3 regions of the Desulfitobacterium sp. PCE1 genome follow, and region 2 is predicted to be linked to each of the others. Evidence: riboswitches for the same ligand, from Rfam matches in the RefSeq annotation. Region 2 holds a riboswitch; each other region holds the start of a gene.

Region 1 (7,290 bases), 2.1 Mb from region 2:
ACTGGAATATGTGAGCGAGTATGATTATGTGGTCGTGAATGATGAAATTCCTCTGGCAGTAGATAAACTGAAGAGCATTCTTCTTGCTGAGAAATGTCGTGTCAAAAGAAAACCTTATGTATTTCAGGGGGTGTAACCATGAAACAGCCTTCTCTCGATATTTTGTTGAGCAAAGTGGATAGTAAATATACCTTGGTGCTGGCAGCAGCAAAAAGAGCCCGTACCCTAATGGAAGATCCGGAGTTTGAAGTGAATTACCGTGGAGCTAAGCCGGTAAGTCTTGCTTTTGATGAGATTGCCAAAGGCAAATATCATTTCGAATTGACCCGTGAGGGAATAAAATAATGTTGCGGGGCAAGAAAATCCTTGTGGGGATTACGGGTGGTATTGCATCTTATAAAGCAGCGGATGTGGTGAGCCGTCTCCGTAAGCAGGGCGCAACAGTGTATGTGGCGATGACTAAGGGGGCGACTGAATTTATTGCCCCCTTAACCCTGAGGACCCTTTCCGGTCATCCGGTCTATGTGGAGATGTTCGAAGAGCCCAAGGTGTGGAACGTTGAGCATATCGCTTTGGCGGAAGCCGTCGATGCCGTATTGGTTGCCCCGGCCACGGCTAATCTATTGGCTAAAATGACTGTGGGACTCGCCGATGATTTTCTCTCTACTGTCCTGCTGGCAACTAAGGCCCCTATCTTTGTGGCTCCAGCTATGAATCATAATATGTATCATCATCCCACTACCCAAGAAAACCTGAAGCGGTTGCAGGAACGTTCCGTGCGGATTCTTGGACCGGCAACAGGCTTTCAGGCCTGCGGTACGGATGGAGATGGCCGTATGAGTGAGCCCCAAGATCTTGTGGAGGCTTTGCAGAGCTTTTTTGCCACATCAGGATTATTGGCGGGCAAAAAAGCCCTGGTCACAGCCGGTGGAACCCAGGAACCCCTTGACCCGGTTCGCTATCTGGGCAATCGTTCTTCAGGCAGGATGGGTTTTGCTGTGGCTGAAGCCTTAAGGGAGGCCGGTGCGGAAACCATCCTCGTATCCGCTCCTAACGAATTGCCGACCCCACCGGGAGTGAGGCGAATCGCCGTGATGACAGCTGAAGAAATGCATGCAGCCGTCATGGACGAATTTGCTCATATGGATATTGTCGTCAAAGCGGCGGCCGTTGCCGATTATCGACCCCTAGCCAATGCCGAACAAAAAATTAAAAAAGACGGGTCAAGTCTTACTCTGGAGCTTGTACCCACTCCCGACATTTTGGCGGAATGCGGCAAGAAGAAAGAACGCCAATTTCTTGTGGGCTTTGCCGCTGAGACGGAAAAGCTTTACGAGCACGCTCAAGCCAAAATGCAGCGCAAAAATGTGGACATGCTGGTAGCAAATGACGTAACCAAACCTGGAGCTGGATTTGGCAGCCCTACGAATATCGTGAGCTTGCTTTTCCCGAATGGAAAAAAAATCGATCTGCCCCAAATGAATAAATTAGACGTAGCTCGGCGGCTGGTTCAGGAGATTGCTGAGCGCCTTAGTGAAAAGGAGTGACTTCATTGGTAAGAAAATTATTTACCTCCGAATCGGTCACGGAAGGACATCCTGATAAGATCTGCGACCAGATTTCCGATGCCATCTTGGATGCCATCTTTGCTAAAGACCCCAATGCCCGGGTCGCTTGTGAGACTTCGGTTACCACCGGCCTGGTTTTGGTCAGTGGCGAAATCACGACCAATTGCTATGTGGATATCCCTAGTACGGTAAGACAAGCCATCCGTGAAATCGGTTATACCCGGGCCAAATATGGCTTTGATGCGGATACCTGTGCCGTTCTCACTTCTATCGGGGAGCAGTCCGCCGACATCGCTTTAGGAGTGGACAAGGCTCTGGAAGCGAAAAACGGAGAAATGAGTGAAGAAGAAATCGAAGCCATTGGTGCCGGAGACCAAGGGATGATGTTTGGCTACGCTACCAATGAAACGGAAAGCTATATGCCTCTTCCTATTGACCTGGCTCACCGCCTGGCCCGCCGCTTGAGCGAAGTACGCAAGTCGGATATCCTGGATTATCTGCGTCCTGACGGCAAGACTCAGGTGACGGTAGAGTATGAGGACAATCGTCCCGTCCGTATCGATACCATCGTGATCTCCACCCAGCATCACCCGGAAGCCACCCAGGAGCGGATTCGCCGGGATCTGCTGGAGCATGTGGTATTTCCCGTGGTTCCGGCAGAGTTGCTGGACGAAAACACACGCTATTTTATTAACCCCACAGGCCGTTTTGTCATCGGTGGTCCCCAAGGGGATGCCGGCTTGACCGGTCGCAAGATCATCGTTGATACTTATGGCGGTATGGCTCGCCATGGGGGCGGAGCTTTCTCAGGCAAGGACCCCACAAAAGTTGACCGCTCTGCGGCTTACGCAGCCCGGTATGTAGCGAAAAACGTGGTGGCGGCCGGTCTGGCTGATCGCTGCGAAATCCAGTTGGCTTATGCCATCGGGGTAGCTCATCCCGTATCTGTTCAGGTGGAAACCTTCGGGACAGCTAAGATTGATGAAGAAAAAATCGGGGAATTGGTCAAAGCTAATTTTGACCTCCGTCCCGCTGGGATCATTAAGACCTTGGATCTGCGCCGTCCTATCTATCATCAAACGGCTGCCTATGGCCATTTTGGCCGTACCGATCTGGACCTGCCTTGGGAAAAGACCGATAAGGTAGATGCGCTGCGGGAGCAAGCCGGCTTATAGAGTATAAAGTTCAGAAGCAGATGGATAAGGCCGGAGGATTGTTTCAATTGGAACAATCCTTCGGCCTTGATTAGTTTAGAAGATAGAATAAACTCTTTATTTTTGGAATCTTAATCTTCTGAATAAAAAGATTCCTATGAAAATCAATATAAATAGTAAAGCCAGAATTGAAATTTTCGCTTTCACCAAAATCCCTCCTTCTTAATAGATTATCATGCTGTAAACTTAATGCATCCAGCTTTTTGGAATAGAAAAGATTTTGACTTGACATTATAACATTTTCGGCTAAACTGAATTCAGTAGGTTTTAACAATTTAAGGATTTCAGGTGCCCTTCGCCAAGAAGGGAGAATAGGGAACCGGGTGCAATTCCCGGACGGACCCGCCACTGTAAAGAGGAGTCTCAGCGTTGGATGCCACTGGGTAACTGGGAAGGCAGCAATGAGACAATGACTCGAAGTCAGGAGACCTGCCTGGAGCCGGGAACACATGAAGTTTGGTAAAGTTCATGGTCATTTTGCTTTGTCTGAAAGGAAAAGCGAGGTGGCTATGGACTTTTTATTTTTGCAGAAAAACTATTTGGAGAGGAGAGTTGAATGGATTGGGGTATCAGGGAAGAGATGTTGAGGTGGTTTCTTTGAATGATACGCAATACCTTGTCGCAGCTTGCGACTCATGCGGTGCTATTGGTGAGAAAGAGCTGGATGTGGTCAAAGTTCCCTGGAGGATTACCGGCAGGTTGACGGCCCGGGTAGCCTTAATGGAAGTACTCGCAGTTGGAGCGGTTCCCCAGATGATGAGCATTGCCATTGCCAATGACCCCATACCCGCAGGGGAAGAAATAATGAAGGGGGTGAGAGAAGAGCTAAGGGCTTTGAACCTGATGTCCCTGCCTACGGCTATCAGCACAGAAAAGAATATGCCTACAAAACAAACGGGCTTAGGAATCACGGCCATCGGGCTTTGCGATCAAGATAAACTTCGCATTGGTAGATCCAAGCCGGGCAATAGCCTGTTTTGCCTGGGACTTCCTAAAGTGGGAACTGAGGCGGCTAACCCGGAAGATCCGGACATTCTGCAGGGGGTACATGTCGTTAAATTGCTTAGTGTCCCTGGAGTGTACGACATTATTCCAGTAGGCTCCCAGGGGATAAGGGGTGAAGCCGAAGCCCTTGCCAGGTCTATTGGTGCCCGGTTTATTAAAAATTCCCGATGTGAACTTGATATCCATAAATCAGCAGGACCTTCAACCTGTCTCATTTATACGGCATCAGAGGATATTGAATTAGGGGATTTTGGCAAGATACCCAACCATAAAATTGGCAGATTGGAAGAGGATGGAGGTGGAGGTCTCCAAACAGGAAATGAAGACTAAAATCCAAGAGAAATGTTAGCGGAAAGATTCAAATTAATGAAAGAAATGAAGGAGAGAATAACAATGATTGAGCCGGCAAAGAAAACAACGGTCCAAAAATCAGCTCAAAATATCAGACGAATTGCGATCATGGCGGTCTTTATCGCCTTGAGTGCGGTAGGAGCCTTGATTAAAATTCCCAGCCCACTGGGGACAGTGGCCTTAGATTCTGCTCCGGGTTTTTTCAGCGCTTTAGCCTTTGGCGGTCTCGAAGGCAGTATCGTTATTGCCATAGGCCATCTGCTGACCTCAGCGGTGGTCGGTTTTCCGCTGGGAATTCCTATGCATTTGGTCATCGCCATAGAAATGGCTGTCTTTGCGTTGATTTATCGCCTTGTCAATAAGAAAATCGGTTTGATTCCCGCTGTTATCATAACCTCCCTCCTCAATGGTGTGGTGGCTGCCTTTTCGGTCTTCCCCATAGGCGGTATGGGTGCTGTTTTAGGGTTAATGCCTTTTCTTTTATTGGGATCGGTATTGAATGTTGCGGTATCTGCTTTAGCCTATAAGGCACTTAAAGGAAGCCGACTGATCTAAAGGGGTGTTAGGGTGAAGCCAGTAATTGAATTAAGGGATGTCTCTTATCGCTATCCACGGTCAGAAGTCGAGAGTTTAAAACAAGTCAGCCTGGCAGTGAAAAAAGGAAAATTCATTGCTTTGATGGGTCCCACGGGAGCGGGGAAAACAACCTTAAGCTTGTGTCTGAATGGATTGATTCCCCAATTTCTGCAAGGTGAGATGCGGGGAGAGGTAATCGTTGGGGGTAAAGAGACTGATAAGATTCGGGTGCAGGAATTGGCCAAGCAGGTAGGGCTTGTACTGCAGGATGCAGAAAGTCAGATCGTCGGGCGAACCGTCGGGGAAGACGTGGCCTTTGGCCCCCGCAATTTCGGTATCTCTATGCAGGAGATTCAGCAAAGGGTTGCCCAAGCCCTGGCCCAAGTTCGGCTGAACGGCTATGATGAGCGCTCTACGGCGGAGTTATCGGGTGGAGAAAAACAAAGGCTGGTGATCGCCGGGGTGCTGGCCCTGGAGCCGGAAATACTGGTAATGGATGAACCGGCCTCCGAGCTGGATCCGGAAGGACGGTTCGAGATCTATCGGACCTTGGATGATCTCTGTCGTGAGGGTGAGCGGACGATTCTTGTCATTGAACATTCCAGTGAAGAAATCCTGCAAAGAGCCGATGAAGTCATTGTACTTAATCGCGGGAAAATTGCATGGCAAGGGGCACCGGAAGAGCTTTTTCGCAATATACCCCTTTTGCGGGAATTCGGGATAAAACCTCTTCCCGTCAGCTTATTAGGCTGGAACTTTTTGGAGAGAGGATGGATTGAATTCGAAGATGTTCCTTTAGATGTGGCCGGGGCGGAATCCTTGATCCGCAATTTGGTAAGGAAGAAAAATGCCCAGGGCAGAATAGCCTCCTTGGTTAAGCCCATAGAGAGAAAAGAAGTTCATCAAGAGGGAAGGGTGGAGGAGGGTCCCCGGAGTTCACCGTTGATTCAGGTTAAACAGCTTGTTCACCAATTTACATCAGGACAACTGGGTGTGCGGGGAATTGATCTCACTATTCAAAAGGGAGAATTTGTAGCACTGGTTGGTTCCAACGGAGCCGGAAAAACCACTTTAGCAAAACATATCAATGGCTTGCTTAAACCCACAGAGGGAGAAGTTCTCGTCAAGGGCCTGAATACGAAAGACTATGACACGGCTCAGTTAGCCCAAACCATTGGCTATGTGTTTCAGAACCCGGATCACCAGATCTTTTCCGTCTCAGTGGAGAAAGAGATAGAGTTTGGGCTGAAGAACGCCGGTTTTACCGGGACGGAGATGGAAAAGCGGATCGCTCAGGCTTTGGAATTAACCGGCCTGGAAAAGTACCGTCAGGTTCATCCTTATACCCTAGGTAAAGGGGAACGGCAGTTCATCGCTGTGGCTTCCGTTTTAGCCCTTACCCCGGAAATTCTCGTGATTGATGAACCGACGACAGGTCTTGATTGGGTGGGGGTGGAGAAAATCATGAAATTACTTCAGCAACTCCACAGAAAGGGGACAACCATTCTTATGATCAGTCATGATATGGACAGTGTTGCAGACTATGCAGAACGGGTTGTCCTTTTGCAGGAGGGTCAGGTTATAATTGATGCCCCTCCTTGGGAGGCCTTTGCAGATGAGTCTATCCTCCGGCAGGCGGCAGTTCTTCCTCCCCAATTATGTGTCTTAAATCAAAGACTGAAAGATTTAGGCTATCAGGCGAAATCGGCTGAAGAATTCAGACGGATAGTGTTTCATAGTATTGAGGAGGGGGAGAGGAAACCTTGTTGATAGACTATTTGCCAGGGGACTCTCTGCTTCACCGTCTCCATATTCGTACCAAAGTATTTGGTTTTCTAGTGGTTATTATCTGGTGCTTTCTCTTTCAAAATCCTCTCTACAACTTGTGCTTTTTGCTTGGTATCCTCGTATTTGCGCTTCAAAGCAAAATCTCCTATAAGAAAGTTTGGCAGATGATTCGGCCTTTAATGCCCATCTGTCTCTTTCTGCTTCTTTTTACAGGAATAACATATCCTCCGGAAAGATTTCAAAGAGAAATAAGTCAAGTCATTCTTTTCTCCATAGCCAATGAGGGGCAGGTTGCATTGTCCGTGGGAGGGTTTTTAACGGGAGTTAATTACATCTGCCGCCTGCTTATTATGGTGCTGGGGTCTTCAATTCTGACCTTAACGACGCCGCTGGATGAATTTATGCAGTTTTTGAATCAGCTTAGAGTTCCGGCGGAAATAACCTTTATGATCACGACGGCCTTGCGGTTTATTCCCACTCTGGATAAAAAAAGATTGTTTATTATCGAAGCTCAAAGGGCCCGGGGCGCAAGGATCAATGATAAAAGCAGTATGGGACGGATAAAAACTTATCTTTTGATTATGGTCCCCTTATTTGTAAATTCCATTTTGATTGCCGAGGATCTGGCAAAAGGTATGCTAAACCGTGGTTATGGATATAGATCCTTTATGACCCCAATACGTGAATGCCCTTTGACAGCAAAGGATTACTGGGTTCTATGGGCTCTTCTGTTATTCTTAGGTGGCGGACTGTATATGCGGATCGGCTTAAACTCAGGGGTACTATGA
Region 2 (7,290 bases):
CAGCGAAAATAGGGAAGATTACATTTACCGGCAACGCACCGGGCTAAGTTCCGGATATTTTGGGCATAAGGGTGAGTGGCATCAATCAGGGCGTGAATGGCCTGTTCCTGCAGAATCCTCTCCATGGAATGTTCATCCAGAGCACCCGAACAGGTACGTAGACCTTGACGCTCAGCGATTTCGGCACCGTATTCCGTTAAAGTAGAAACCAGAACCTCATGACCATGTTTTTGTAATTCAAATGCTAATTCCCTGCCATCCTCAGTCCCCGCCAGGATGAATAACCTCATAAAACATATCCCCTCGGAGTCACCATATAGGGGCCTACGACACGGGTATGGGAATTGCCGATGATGACTGTGGTCAACATATCAATGGGGGATTGGGTAAATTCTGCAAGAGTCGTGATGATCACTTGAGAGTCACCACGCAACGCTTCCTTTACAATTCCCACCGGGGTTTGGGGATCTCGATATTCGAGTACTGCTTGACGAACCCATTCAATCTGGTCCTGACGGCCTTTACTCTTTGGATTATAAATGGCCATGACGAAATCTCCCTCTGCTGCCAGCTTAACGCGCTTTTGGATAACTTCCCAGGGCGTGAGCAGATCGCTCAGACTAATGACCGCAAAATCATGCATCAAAGGCGCTCCTAACAGGGATGATGCAGCATTGGCAGCACTTACTCCAGGGATAATCTCCAAAGGAATATCCAAGGCATCTTTTTCTTCCAGGCATTCTATCAGAATCCCCGCCATACCATAGACTCCCGCATCTCCACTGCTGACCAAGGCAATGGCCTGACCCTCCAGAGCGATCTCTACAACTTCGCGGCAGCGATCAATTTCTTGCCGCATACCCGTGGCCACCACTTTTTTCTCGGCAAGCCAAGGACGAATCAAATCGATATAGGTTTTGTATCCGGCGACCACATCCACTTCTTTCCATACCGACTGAGCCCGTTGAGTCATATGCTCCGCATCTCCAGGACCAATGCCTACCACATAGATTTTGCCTTGCTGATGGCCACCGTGACCCCATTCCACTTCTGCTTGGGAAGAACTAACTCTCCCTGACTCGTTCCCAGTAAGCTCGCTGCTTCGCATACACCATCCACTCCAATCTTCTCTTTGACATATTCCGATGGCCTTAGCCCTTGTTGTTCATTTATACTCTGTATTTCTTGTGATGAAAAGGTATGAAAGGGTATGCCCAGGATTCGGGCTGCCTCGATAATTCCTGCTTCATCCGCTTTTAATTCAATACTGTATAGCCCCTGAATACTCTTTGGTGATATCCCTATTTGCTTGAGACTTCCCTCAATGGCTTCCATCACCTGCTCCCTACTTACCCCTCTGCGGCACCCTACTCCGATACCAAAGATCCTTGGCACCAAATGAAGGGGCCTGCTTTTTCCCTGGATCCGCTCATGCTGAGCCGCAAGTTGTTCTGTTGTAACCCATAGCTGGGCATGTTCTTTATCTTTATCCTTAAGGAAATGGTAATAAGGGTCCTGACGCAGGGGGTGTTCCTCGGGCAGGCAATCGGTCCAGACCTTGAGATAACCCTGCTCCAGCAACAAAGAATTGACTTCCTTCAGTCCTGATAAAGGTTCGACAGACCAACCAAACCGTCGGGCGTACTCATCAGGTGCGGTCAGCCCTTGCACATCTGTGGCAGTGGTTATCACCGGTTGGGCATGGATCCACTGGGCCACGGATTTCGCCCAGGCATTGGCTCCTCCTAAATGCCCGGATAAGAGGGAGATTACAAATTCCCCTTTTTCATCCAGCACCAATACGGCCGGATCCCGATCCTTACCCTGAAGATAAGGAGCAATATGACGAACCACAATCCCCGTAGCCATGATAAAAATCAAAAGAGAGGAACCTTCCCATAGTTCAGGAAGGACTTCTTTCAGCTCACTAAAATAATAAGGATCGCAGCAAGGGGCAGGCTCTTCTGTTTCATGAATGCGCTTCTGACCCTCAAGACGCCGGTGCAGATAGAGTAAGGTTGGTTCCTCTTCAGGCCATTTCTCGATGATCCGGCAGGCCGTCCTTAAGCCCTGATCCCTTAACACCACAATGGCTGTTTTCATGAGCGTCCTTGCCGATACTCATGAGTAAATTCCGGGTCATACAGTTTAGAGCGGGTCCCTTGATCCCGGAGAAAATCTCCCACAAGAATCTGTGCATGCTTACGGATTCCCGCCTCTTTCACCTGATTTTCAATGGTTTCTAAGGTACCCTCCAGAATGTGTTGATCCGGCCAGCTGGCTCGATACACAACAGCTACAGGTGTATTGGGGGGGTATCCTTTCCTCAGGGTCGCCACCACTTCCCCTATATCCTGTACACTGAGAAAAATCGCCATACTGGCTTGATGTTGAGCCAATAATGCCAGATCTTCCTTTTCCGGCACCGGGGTTCTTCCCGCCAGTCGTGTAAGAATTAAGGTCTGGCTGACCTCAGGCAGGGTAAACTCTTTTTTCACCGCAGCGGCGGCGGCAAACACAGAGCTTACTCCCGGGATCACTCCGTAGGTAATGCCCTTTTCTTCCAGGCATTGCATCTGTTCCTGGATGGCTCCATAAACACTGGGATCTCCAGTGTGTAAACGAACGACTTTTTCTCCTTTTTGTACCCCTTCCGCCATGATGGCTACAGTCTCTTCCAAGGTTAACCCGGCACTGTCAAATAAAGCTATGCCCTCTCGGCAATGCCGCAGGATATCCGGGTTGACCAAGGATCCCGCATAAATAACCCGCTGGGCTTCTTCAAGAGCCTTTTTGCCTTTTAAAGTGATCAAATCCGGATCCCCGGGACCGGCTCCTACAAAGAGAACCGGATTAATATTCTCAGCCAAGGTTTTCACTCCTGTCTTTATAATGATATCCAAAGATCTTTTTAGTGCAGCCGTCTGGGTCGCGTAGCTTTACGCACAACGCACCTTCGGGCGTGATCTCCTGAAACCTTCCACCGGAAGGTTTCTTGATCGGAGACTCACGTACTCCATAGCTCCAGGGCTGGTCAACTCGCTTTCTTAACAGCATCTGCGGCGGATGCGTATGCTTTGGGGAGTGCCGCCTTGAGCGAAACTGTCCACCGGACACTTTCGACGCCAAACCCCGCTGTTTTCTGCATGTGAACCGTGGCTACGCTATGTTAGGAAAGCCTCGTTGACCCGACCGCCCCTCCGCTTAAAGAAAGCTTGGCTTATGGTCAGTGAAGCGAAGCAGAAGCCTTAGCTGCCTTATACACAGTGAAATCCGTTCGCTTTTGTGCGTAAAGCTACTCTTGTGGGTCTTTCTTGCACTTCTTTCGGGTCTTTTTCTGTGTCCTAAAAAGATACTTAAACGAATACTTGAAAAATCGCCCAAGGATTTTGATTTACAAAAGAGAGCGAATTTAAGCGAGCGGGAACAAAACTTCGCGAAAAGACTGCAGCGGAGTCGGGTTGGAAACAGGACGTTTCCAACCAGCCATTGAGCAGGAGCGATTTGGCTGGGCACCCGACGGAGCGAAGGGCTTGAGCGTTAGTTTTGTCCGCGCAGCTTATTGAGCGAACGGTGTAAAGCAAAATCCTGGAGATTTAGCTTTCAAAGGGTCTTTCTCAAGATTGAGGTTTCTTACAAAGCACAAGACTTAAATAGTCCACTTTTTCCAACACTTCCTCCGGGCCAAGCAGGCGAACGTCTTCTCCTGCCTGACCTACCCGGGTAGCTAAAACTGCCTGTGACCCGGTTCTTTGGATATGATTAAGTACATCCGGCAAATTTCGCGATACTTTCATTAAGACAAGATTAGGATATTGCTCATACTCCTCTAAGCCCTCGATCCCCGGCAAAACCACTAAAGGCTCATCTCCCGTAGCCAAAGGCCAATTCACTCGAGCTGCGACTGCCGCCATAGCCGTGATACCTGGAATGGTCTCTATCTGATCCGGTTCAAGCTGATCTCTTAAGATAGCAAGTAGATAACTGTAAGTGCTGTATAAGGAAGGATCACCTAAGGTAAGGAAAGCAACGGAATGCCCCTGACAAAGCTCCTCCTTAATCTTCTCTGCCGCAGTATGCCAAGCAGCTTGAAGTATGCTCTCATCAGCGGTCATCGGCATTTCTAACTCTAAAATGCTAACTCCGGAGGGGCAGTGTGATTTGGCAATTTCCCACGCGACACTTTCCCGCTCCATCTTGGACTTGGGTATGGCGACCACCTGAATAGCTTGTAGAATTTCCACTGCCCGCAAGGTAATAAGCTTCGGGTCCCCCGGCCCTACCCCTATTCCGTAAAGCTTAGCCTTTTCACTGATCTGATTGTTTACTATGTTTGTGTCTTCGTTCCTATCCTTCTTCACTTCGTTCCTCCTTAGCTCTTCGGCCCGCAACCATCCCGCGGTTCTGGAGCTCATTTTCTTTTGAACGGGTTCTTAACTCCTTTGTTTGAAGCAGAGGCCTTAAATAATCCCCTTTCTTCCTGAAAGTATAAATACGGGGTTTTGGGCCTGGGCAAGATGAATATCCTTAATACCCTTCCAGCGTACAGCTTGGATCGAAACCACATCAACATCCTCATATTGCAAGCTTTTTAAGGCTTCCATACCATGAGCTAATGTCTCTAAAGTTACGGCAGTCAATACAACCCTTCCCCCAGGCGCCAAGGGAGCTTGAAGTAAAATCTCCCGAATCTGCCCATGACTACCGCCAATAATACAGACATCCATAGGGGGGATTTCCTGTAACGTTTGAGGCGCAGATCCACGAACCAGTCGCAAATTTCTTACCCGAAACTTCTCTTGATTCTTCAGAATAAGCTCCTGTGCCTCCGGATTTTCTTCTATGGCATAAACGCAGCCACGATGAGCTAAAAGCGCTGCTTCAATGCTTATGCTACCCGTCCCTGCTCCCACATCCAAGACCCGGGTCGAAGGGGTAATCTCTGCCTTAGCCAGAACTTGAATCCGAATCTCATTCTTAGTCATGGGAACATTGCCACGAACAAACTCCTCATCCTTGATACCAAAGCTCTTAGGCAATGAAAGCAAGGATTGAGCCGACTTATCCTCTGGATTTTCAGGGTAGAGGATCATCACCGCATTAGAGAAATCTTCTTCCAAATCCATGAGCTGATGAGCATCTGTATTTAACCAACGCTCTTCCGGATAAGTCAAGGCATTGCCAAGAGAGATCTGCGGATTGAAGTCATAGGTATGATAATACTCAGCAATCTTCTGAGGTGAGTTTTCACCGCCAGTGAGAACTCCCAAGGGGCGGCTGAGATGTAAAGGTAAGCAATTCAGCGGACGGCCGTGGACACTGAGCAACTCTGCATCCTGCCAGGGGATCCCTGCTCGTGCAAAAGCAAGCTGAATGGAGCTAAGGCCAGGCAACACCTGGATTTCTTCTTGCGGGAACTCCCTTTTCAACCAAGGAAGCAGACTATAAAAACCTGGATCGCCAGAAACCAGGACACTTGCCTTTTTTCCCTGCTGTAATACTCTCTGCAAGGTTTTCAAGGTTTCGGCTAAATTTCCACTGACCCGGTATGACTCTCCCTTGAAATCCGGAAAGAGCTTTAAGGCTCGTTGCCCTCCTACCAAAACATCGCTCTGATGGACCATTTCTTCAACAGCCTGGGAAACCCATGCTCTTGTACCAGGGCCTATCCCCAATATTTGGATCATCCCATCACCTTCCCCTTTGTTTAACCTATATTTCGTTAATTAACCAAGCCTTCGGCTTTGCCCAATTCTGCCGCGATTTATAGTGAAATAAAAAAGAGCCCTGAGCGGCTCTTTGGTTTTTCCCTTCGGTTATTCCGAAATAATCACCACACCCATCGCTCGTGGGCGTAATGCAATGTTCAAGGCAGGTCTCCTGACTTCCAGTCTTCATGCCTCCCCCCCTTCCCAGGATTATCCCAGTGGGCTATAAGGAGGCACTCGTGGTTCACAGTGGCGGGACCGCGCCGGATTTTCACCGACTTCCCTTTTCATCCTCAAAAGAGGAACCTTGAGTATTATCCGATTGTTGTGACAATTTAATTCGAATTACTAAGTTATTCTCTACTTTTACCTAAATTCCTTCTCTATCTGCGGCCAATGCCAAAATTCTTTGCAGATCTCTTTGGCCTGATCGTCCCAGGCAATGATCTCACCGTTAAGCAAAGTAAAGGCGGTTCCCACCTGCACTTCCCCATGCACATGCTCTTGAGCCCGACAACTCGCCCTTTCTGCTAATTTAAACAGAAGATTTCCCCAACCCTTGGTACGAATTTCTTCAGCAGCACCTTCAACCGTTGGATACTCCGCTATGGTCTGCAAAAAGTTCCGGTCAATACCATTCAGTGCGGCATGAGCCACTAAAATTTCCATCCGGGCATCGGCAACATGGGTATGGGTATGGAAAATCCCCCCGGCTACTTTAATCAATTTACCAATATGACCAAAGAGAAGCACTTTCACGATCTTGCGATAGGCAGCCTCCTCCAGCAGAAAGCCCACAAAATTGGCCATCTGAATAATGGCTTCCTCAGGAACTTTCAGTTCCGCCGTAGCTGCTCTGAAACCATAATTGCCAGGAGTTAGAACAATGGCTTTATGTCCATAAGCAACGGCTTGATCCAGCTCAGGCAGAATAGACTTCTTGAACGCTTCCTCTGACATAGGCCGAACTATACCTGTTGTGCCTAAAATCGATATTCCTCCCATAATTCCCAAACGAGGATTCAGGGTCTTCGAAGCAAGCTCTTCTCCATCAGGCACCTCAATCACCACCAGGACTTCTTCCTGGGGAAATACTTCTCGTACCGCTGCCTGAATCATTGACCGGGGAACAGGGTTAATAGCGCTTTCCCCTGGAGGAATCTGAAGTCCTTTTTTGGTAACGACGCCAATACCTTGACCCCCGCGAATGAGGATTTCTCCTTTTTCAGAAAGAACCCGCACTTGAGCTACCACTTCCAAACCATGGGTGACATCAGGATCATCCCCTGCATCTTTGATAATACCTACACGAGCTATATCCTTTTCAATTTCCATTCGATGTATGGATAATTGAAGCCGTTCCCCTTGGGGCAGTGGGATATCTACTTGTGTTCCTTGATTTAATCCTTTCAGTAAGAAGCATGCGGCTTTTGCCGCCCCGGCTGCACAGCTGCCCGTAGTAAAGCCCATTTTCCATGAATGCCTGTCCTTCATCTCTTTCCTCATATCAGCCGCCCCATCTATTATCGTATTCAACTATAATGCTATCATTTCACCTCATCGTCTCAAAATCCTTCATTTT
Region 3 (7,290 bases), 1.6 Mb from region 2:
TGGGTTTTATCCTTTGGAATTAGAACCTATATCATCGACACCCGCATTGTCCCTACCGGTTCCATGCTCCCCACTATCCAACTTCAAGATCGCTTAATCTTCGATAAGGTATTTTACAAAAGTAAACCCCTCCAGCGTGGAGATATCATTATGTTTACTGCACCAGAAGGCTCGGGAGAGCACGATGATTTGGTTAAACGTGTCATCGGTTTACCCGGGGAGACCTTGGAAGTCCGGGAGGGTAAAGTATGGATTAATGGAGAACCCCTGGAAGAACCTTATTTGAAAGAGGCTCCTGAATATGACTATGGGCCTATCCAAATTCCGGAGCAATCCTACCTTGTTTTCGGGGATAATCGCAACAACAGTAAGGATAGCCATGTCTGGGGCTTCGTTCCCGAGAAAAATATCGGAGGAAAAGTCTTAGTGCGTTATTGGCCTATGGAACGCTGGGGTTTTCTTGAGTAATGAAGGAATAATATCTTTGGGTATTATTACTATAGATTTGAGGATGGAAAGGAGAAGCTAATGAAGTACGCCAAGTGGATGAAAAATGTAGGAGAAGGATTTATCGGGGAAATGCTCAGAGCAGCCCAAAACCCCGAGATGATATCTTTTGCCGGAGGGTTACCTGCCCTTGACCTTTTTCCTACTCAGGATTTACAGGCAGCCTTCCAAAAGGTTTTTGAGGAACAGGGCAATTCCGCCTTACAGTATGCCCAGACCGCAGGATATCCGGAGTTGAGATCATGGGTTGCCTCTCAGCACAAACGCAACCAAAGACCTGCCCGGACCAGCGAGGTGATTATCACCACCGGAAGTCAGCAGGGATTGAGCCTATTAGCCCAAACTTTTTTGGATCCGGGAGATACGGTTTTCTTGGAGACGCCTACTTATTTGGGTGCTATTCAAGCTTTCGAGGGATTTCGGGCTAATTTTCAGATGATCCCCTGTGATGAGGAAGGAATCATTCCCAGTGAACTGGAGAAAGCTTTAGCTTTCACCACGCCCAAATTTCTTTACTTAATACCGAATTATCAAAATCCCTCAGGAAGAGTTATGGGGCTGGAGAGAAGAAAAGAGCTTCTCAAAGTGTCCCAAAAATATGATCTGCTTCTTATCGAGGATAATCCTTACGGAGAATTGCGTTATGAAGGAGAGGCAATCCCTCATCTGGCGGAATTGGGGGAAAATGTCATCTATCTTGGGACCTTTTCCAAGGTTTTGGCACCGGGGTTGCGGATAGGTTATGTTCTTGCCGATGAAGATATTATTATGCATCTGGAACAAACCAAAGAAGGCGTGGATCTTCATAGTAATAACTTAACTCAGAGAGCGATCTATGAATATCTGAAAAAGGATCTTTTGCCGGATCATATCCTCAAATTGCGGAAAGTTTATAATGATCGCCGTCAGGCTATGGTGGAGTCCATCCATACTTATCTGGGAGATAGAGTAGAGATGATCGTCCCCTCAGGTGGTTTATTCCTTTGGGCCAAGCTGATTGGCGTGAACAATAGCTTTGACTATGTGGAAGATATGATTCGCCAAAATGTTCTTTATGTTCCCGGAGCTCTCTTCTACGCCGATGGCCGGGTGTCCAATGAAATGCGCCTCAATTACTCCTGCTCGACACCGGAGATTATTGAAGAAGGAATGAAGCGTTTAGCCAGGGGGCTGAATAAATAGGCTTGAAAAAGCTTTACTACCTGTACTAAAACTAAGAGACCGTTGCCCAGAACTTTACAGTTCGTTGAGCAACGGCCTCTTTTGTTAATTCGGAACGGATTACGAATTTCGGACAAGTTCTAAGAAATCAGAGGGAATGCCCCCAAAAGAAAGAGCAGTTCGGAGAGTTCAATGCTGGCGCCATAAAGATCCCCGGTTAACCCTCCCAGAAGACGGGACACCTTGCGAGTGAAAAAGAGGATGAATAGGGTGGCTAGAATAAAGCCGGAAATCCCCGGCCAGTGCAGAACCCAATAGGTGAGGAAAAGGAGCAGCAAGCCTTCACCTAAGAATAACCACCGGGTTTTAAGGGAGGCTTCATGAAATCCCTGACCGAAGCCCTGGGCCCGGGCGTAAGGGAAGAAATGAACCCCAATCTGAAAAATCCAGCGGGATAGGATGGGCATGAAAAGAATGAGGTAAGGAACAAAAGGTGAGGGGAGGGCAAGGAGTCCGGCCAGGAGAGTGAATTTGAGCAGCAGGTAAACCATGGCACTTACGGCGCCGAAGGCTCCCACATGGCTGTCCTTCATAATCTCCAGCATGCGTTCAGGTGTCCGTGCTGAAAGCAATCCATCCATGCTGTCCATAAATCCATCAAGATGGATTCCCCCGGTGAGAATGAGTTCCAGGGTAAGGAGTAAAGCGGCCGTAACCAGAGGTGGGTAGTGGGGAAGGAGCAGGATGAGGGCCAGCCAGAGTGTTCCCCCCAGAATTAAGCCCACTAAGGGATAATAATGCTGGCTTTGAGTGAACTCCTCCGTGGTCACATTTTCCGGCTGTGGAAGAGGTATTCGTGTGAGAAAGGTCAGGGCGATCCATAATTTGCGCATGCTAGGAATCCTCGCGCCGCAAGGAATCCAATAAAGCCTGGCCGGTGGCTTTGATCTCCGTCGGATAACCGGCAACGACCGAATAGACCTGTTGGGCACCTTGACCGAGGATCTGGTTGGCCCTGCCGGCCAGATCCCGATACACTCTGGAAAGAGGATTATCGGGAACGATACCGTCTCCCACCTCATTGGTGACCATAATCACCTGAGGGGTAATATCCTGGGCTATATGAGCGATGGTGCGGACCTGTTCCAGAATCTCCTGCTCTATCCTATGGAGGGCTCGGGTATACTCCTGCTCAGGCAAATCATCCTCTGCCGGATAGTTGGCAAGAAGAAGATTGGTCAGCCACAGGGTCACACAGTCCACCAAGAGTACCGCCTTGTCCTGGGCATGTCGTTCCAACACCGATGAGAGGGCAAGGGGCTCTTCCACTAAGTCCCAATGGGAAGGACGCTGGTCTTGATGTTTTTTGACACGCAAAGCCATTTCCTCATCGTAGACTTGTGCTGTGGCAATGTAGATTACGGGCAGACCGGGATGGGCTGCCAGGAGCTCGGCAAAGCGGCTTTTACCGCTGCGGGCCCCGCCGGTTATGAGAACAAAATCCGACATAGTTACCTCCAATGATGCTTAGTTTTTACTGCTGACCCCTGCGGATTCAAAAGTAGCCATCTCATTGAGAATGCGGATGGAGGCATCCAGGAGATGGAAGCCGATAGCGGCCCCTGTTCCTTCTCCCAGTCTGAAATCCAGGTGCATGATGGGTTTCAGATCCAGTTCTTTCAAGGCGGTAATATGGCCAATTTCCACGGAAGAATGAGAAGGAATCAGGAAGAAGCGGGCCGTGGGGCAGAGACGTGTAGCAATGAGTGCGGCTGCCGTGGAGATTACTCCATCTAAAAGGATGGGGACACGGGAAAAGGCTGCTTGAAGAATTGCTCCAGCTAGGGCACCGATCTCTAAACCGCCTATTTTGCTGAGAACATCCATCCCATCCTGGGGATCCGGCTGATTGATTTCGATAGAACGGGCGATAACCTCTTGTTTGCGGATGAGTCCCGCATCATCCAGACCTGTTCCCCGTCCGGTAACCTCTTGGGGGGGCAAGCCCGTAATGAGAGAAATAATGGCTGCACTGGGAGTCGTATTGCCAATCCCTACTTCCCCAGTAGCCAGGACATTTACTCCGGAATCAATAGCCTGGCGGGCGATTTTAGCTCCGGTCAGCAGGGAGAGGAGAGCTTCTTTGCGGCTCATGGCGGGTCCCAGAGCCATGTTATGAGTTCCGTTCATGATGCGGTGAACCATGAGCTCAGGCGGGTCCAGAGGAAAAGCCATTCCCACATCGGTGCAGATCACATCAGCGTTGGCATGGCGAGCCAGGACATTAATCCCTGCACCGCCACTTAAAAAGTTATAGAACATCTGCGGGGTTACTTCTTGAGGGAAGGCACTGACACCTTCGGCCACCACACCATGATCTCCGGCCATGACGAGGATGGCCTTTTTTTCTACTTCCGGCCAAGGTTGCCCTTGAATCCCCCCCAATTGCTTGGCAATTGTCTCCAGGACCCCTAAACTGCCCTGAGGTTTTGTCAAGGAATCCAAGCGTGCTTGTACCGCTTCCATAGCCTGTTCGTCAAGACCGCGTATTCCCTGGATAAGATGGTTCAATGCGGCTTCACATTCCTCAAGGGAAGCAGCACCCAGGTTCTCCTGTTTAAAGAAATCATCCCATAGCTTGTCCTGTTCTAATTCGGTTTTACTCATCTTTATTCCTCTCCTTTGTAAAAAAAATAAAGTCCCGCCACTTAATAAGTGGTCGGGACTTTGCCTTCATCGCCGCTGCTTTCCAAATTCACCCATGGAAAGGCTTTATACATTCCTGGCAGGTCTCCTGGCTTGGATTCAAACGCTTTTTACCCCTTCCCGGCGTTGCCGGTGGTTATGGTTTAAGCTCATCCTACACAGTGGTGGGTCCGCACCGGAATCACACCGGTTTCCCTATTCTCCCCCCCGTGGGGGCACCAAAGAATGGTTTAATTTTTAATTAATTATAGAATACCAAAGAAGGAGAGTTTGTCAAGTAGTTGGCTTGTATTAAAAGAGAGATTCCGGTAAGATCAACCCTTTACTTAAGGAATTGAAGGATTTATGATAGTGTCTAGGAGTTGTACTAGAACACATAAGGATGTGCATTGCGTGAATAGGACAAAAATAACTCGATTATCCCTTCTTTTTGATGGAATGGTTGTGTTCCGTGGCTTAATAGGAGACCCAGTGGCGGCTTCTTGCCAGAGTCTGCTTCAGAAAATTGGGAGCAAAGAATTTGATCTTATGGAAATCTATAAAGACTACCATCATTTCTGCTCCTTAGCTACCCAGGTTCATTGGCCGGATTATCTTTGGGAACGTATTCTCCAGGATGACAATGAGCTCACCAGGCAAGCAGCCCAGGGGGGGAAGAATAGGGTATCGACCGGGCTTCGCCAACTGGCAGGGCGGGAGCTGCTGTATTTACGAGAGATCGCTGAACTGACGGCTGAAGAGATCAAGGATGCGGTTAATGCGCGGTGCGAAGAGCAGGAGATGGAAAACCTGGCTCTCTGGCAAGAAGCTCCTTTGCACCCTAAAACCTGGCCCATATGGATAAGTCTTCAGGAGATGAAGATGGGGGATGCTTATCCTACGGAAACCTATGGGCAAGAAGAAAGTTATGCTGAGGGTTATCTCCGGTCTTGGCAAAGAAGGCTGAAGCAAAGTCTGCTTCAAGGGACGGCAGAAGAAATGGTGGAGGCTCTCCTTTCTTATTATCAAACTATGGGTACAGGATTGTTTGGTCAGTGTATAGCTCTCAAATGGAGGGGCGAGACAGAAAGGCTTGAAGGGGTACGCCCCGATCCCATGCGCATAAACAAATTGATTAATCAAGAACGGGAGCAGGGAATCATCCTTCAAAACACTGAATTTTTCCTGAAAGATCTTCCGGCCAATAATGTGATTCTTTACGGCAACCGTGGGACGGGTAAATCTTCCTTGGTTAAGGCTCTATTGCAGGAATATTGTGATCAAGGACTACGTCTCGTTGAATTATCGAAAACAGATCTACAGGACTACCCTAAGATTATTCGGCTCCTGGCTAAGCAGCCTCTAAAGTTCATCTTGTTTATTGATGACCTTTCCTTTGAAGATACGGAAGGCGATTATAAGAATTTGAAGACCTTATTGGAGGGGGGCTTGGAAGGAAAGCCTCAAAATGTGCTGATTTATGCCACCTCCAATCGGCGTCATTTGATAAGAGAAACCTTTGGCGAACGCCAAGTTGATGAAGTCCACCGACGGGATAATATGGAGGAAAAGCTGTCTTTATCCGACCGCTTCGGCATTACGGTCACCTTCCCCACACCGGACCAGGAAGGATATCTGAAGATTGTCGAGAAATTAGCGGCTCAGGAAGGGCTGGCAATTCCAAGAGAGGATCTGCGGCAGCAGGCTCTGCGCTGGGTTATGAATCATAACGCCCGTTCCGGGAGAACCGCTCGTCAGTTTGTGGATTTTTTACTGGCCAAGCAAGGGATGGCGACTCATCCATAGTTTTTTCAACCGGCTCACAGGCCGGTTTTTTTATGGTGCGGTGTGCGCAAAGCTGCATAGGGGTCTGCCCCCGACACGGCAAAGGAAAGAGATTAATCCCTTCGGAAGATGCATAGTATCAGGCTGAGTGTTCATCCTAATACTAAGCTATCTATAATGGTGAAAGTGTGAAATCCATGAATGTAAAAATCTCAAGCCGCCAATCCTTTTGTACATATTTCATTATTGTCTCACTATCTTTAGGCATGCCCAATCTACTAATAAGAGAGTTGAGGCAGGATTTTTGGCAGGCCATCCTAGTGGCTATGGTTATAGAAGCAATGCTGGGTTTTTTCTTATATAAAATGGGGAGGAATTATATCAATCAGACGATTTTCCAGTACAGTGAGAAAATCCTCGGCAAAACCTTAGGAAAGATAAGCGTTGGAATTTTTAGCATTTACTTTATTAGTGTAGCCATCACTCTTACCCAAGCTCTTATCGACTTCTTTGGTTCGGTGGTGATGCCGGAAACTCCGAAATACGTCTTTGCTTTTTTGCTTTTACTGGTGAGTACATATGCCTGCTGTTCCGGGATTGAGGTGATTATGAGGCTCTCTGAGATTATTGCCCCTTTTGTCCTTGGCTCCTTTCTTTTTGTGACGCTGTTTAATATAGGGAATCTGGAGTTTGATAATTTGAGACCGGTTTTCCGGCACGGAATAGGTGAGATTCTAAGGGGGTCCATGCTTCCTTCTGCTTGGTTCGGAATCTGCATTATTATGGGTGTTTTAATGGCTTATCATAATAATCCTAAAGCCATGTATAAGGTAAAGCTCATGGGAGTCGGACTGGGTATTCTGGCGATCACCACGTCCATGTTCTTTGTCATTATGGTTATTGGCGTAGAAGTCAGTTCCAGGCAATTGTATTCTATCTACAATCTTGCACGCAAAGTCGATGTAGGAAACTTCATCCAAAGGACGGAAGCTTTTCAAATAGTATCGTGGACAGCGGGAGCCTTTTTAACTTTAGCTTTGTTTCACTATGCCGCTGTGGAAGGTTTAAAGCATATTTTTTCAAGCAAATCCCGTATGTTTTTGGGGATCGGCATTGCGGTGGTTATATTTGTCTTTGCTATCTTTATTAATC

What was found. A riboswitch is a leader RNA that binds a small molecule or an ion and turns the genes downstream of it on or off. The one in region 2 is predicted to bind cobalamin.
Region 1: it holds a riboswitch for cobalamin, as region 2 does, so the genes downstream of both, DESPCE1_RS0116330 (AIR synthase related protein) here and DESPCE1_RS0105640 (bifunctional cobalt-precorrin-7 (C(5))-methyltransferase/cobalt-precorrin-6B (C(15))-methyltransferase) in region 2, are expected to answer to the same signal.
Region 3: it holds a riboswitch for cobalamin, as region 2 does, so the genes downstream of both, cobT (nicotinate-nucleotide--dimethylbenzimidazole phosphoribosyltransferase) here and DESPCE1_RS0105640 (bifunctional cobalt-precorrin-7 (C(5))-methyltransferase/cobalt-precorrin-6B (C(15))-methyltransferase) in region 2, are expected to answer to the same signal.

Annotation. Positions count from the first base shown of each region.
Region 1 covers NZ_KB913023.1:3,256,119-3,263,408, reverse strand. Annotated here, with positions in the region: gene gmk (guanylate kinase) at 1-136, shown strand, start outside; gene rpoZ (DNA-directed RNA polymerase subunit omega) at 139-345, shown strand; gene coaBC (bifunctional phosphopantothenoylcysteine decarboxylase/phosphopantothenate--cysteine ligase CoaBC) at 345-1,547, shown strand; gene metK (methionine adenosyltransferase) at 1,553-2,743, shown strand; cobalamin riboswitch at 3,052-3,234, shown strand; gene DESPCE1_RS0116330 (AIR synthase related protein) at 3,344-4,117, shown strand; gene DESPCE1_RS0116325 (ECF transporter S component) at 4,181-4,693, shown strand; gene DESPCE1_RS0116320 (ABC transporter ATP-binding protein) at 4,706-6,484, shown strand; gene DESPCE1_RS0116315 (energy-coupling factor transporter transmembrane protein EcfT) at 6,478-7,290, shown strand.
Region 2 covers NZ_KB913023.1:1,137,196-1,144,485, reverse strand. Annotated here, with positions in the region: gene cobK (precorrin-6A reductase) at 1-290, opposite strand, end outside; gene cobJ (precorrin-3B C(17)-methyltransferase) at 287-973, opposite strand; gene DESPCE1_RS0105655 (cobalt-precorrin 5A hydrolase) at 1,000-2,103, opposite strand; gene cobM (precorrin-4 C(11)-methyltransferase) at 2,100-2,870, opposite strand; gene cobI (precorrin-2 C(20)-methyltransferase) at 3,618-4,361, opposite strand; gene DESPCE1_RS0105640 (bifunctional cobalt-precorrin-7 (C(5))-methyltransferase/cobalt-precorrin-6B (C(15))-methyltransferase) at 4,461-5,687, opposite strand; cobalamin riboswitch at 5,853-6,033, opposite strand; gene cbiD (cobalt-precorrin-5B (C(1))-methyltransferase CbiD) at 6,075-7,214, opposite strand; gene DESPCE1_RS0105625 (glycosyltransferase family 8 protein) at 7,261-7,290, opposite strand, start outside.
Region 3 covers NZ_KB913023.1:2,765,925-2,773,214, reverse strand. Annotated here, with positions in the region: gene lepB (signal peptidase I) at 1-468, shown strand, start outside; gene DESPCE1_RS0113785 (PLP-dependent aminotransferase family protein) at 529-1,689, shown strand; gene cobS (adenosylcobinamide-GDP ribazoletransferase) at 1,809-2,561, opposite strand; gene cobU (bifunctional adenosylcobinamide kinase/adenosylcobinamide-phosphate guanylyltransferase) at 2,563-3,177, opposite strand; gene cobT (nicotinate-nucleotide--dimethylbenzimidazole phosphoribosyltransferase) at 3,196-4,335, opposite strand; cobalamin riboswitch at 4,435-4,612, opposite strand; gene DESPCE1_RS0113765 (ATP-binding protein) at 4,768-6,159, shown strand; gene DESPCE1_RS0113760 (endospore germination permease) at 6,336-7,290, shown strand, end outside.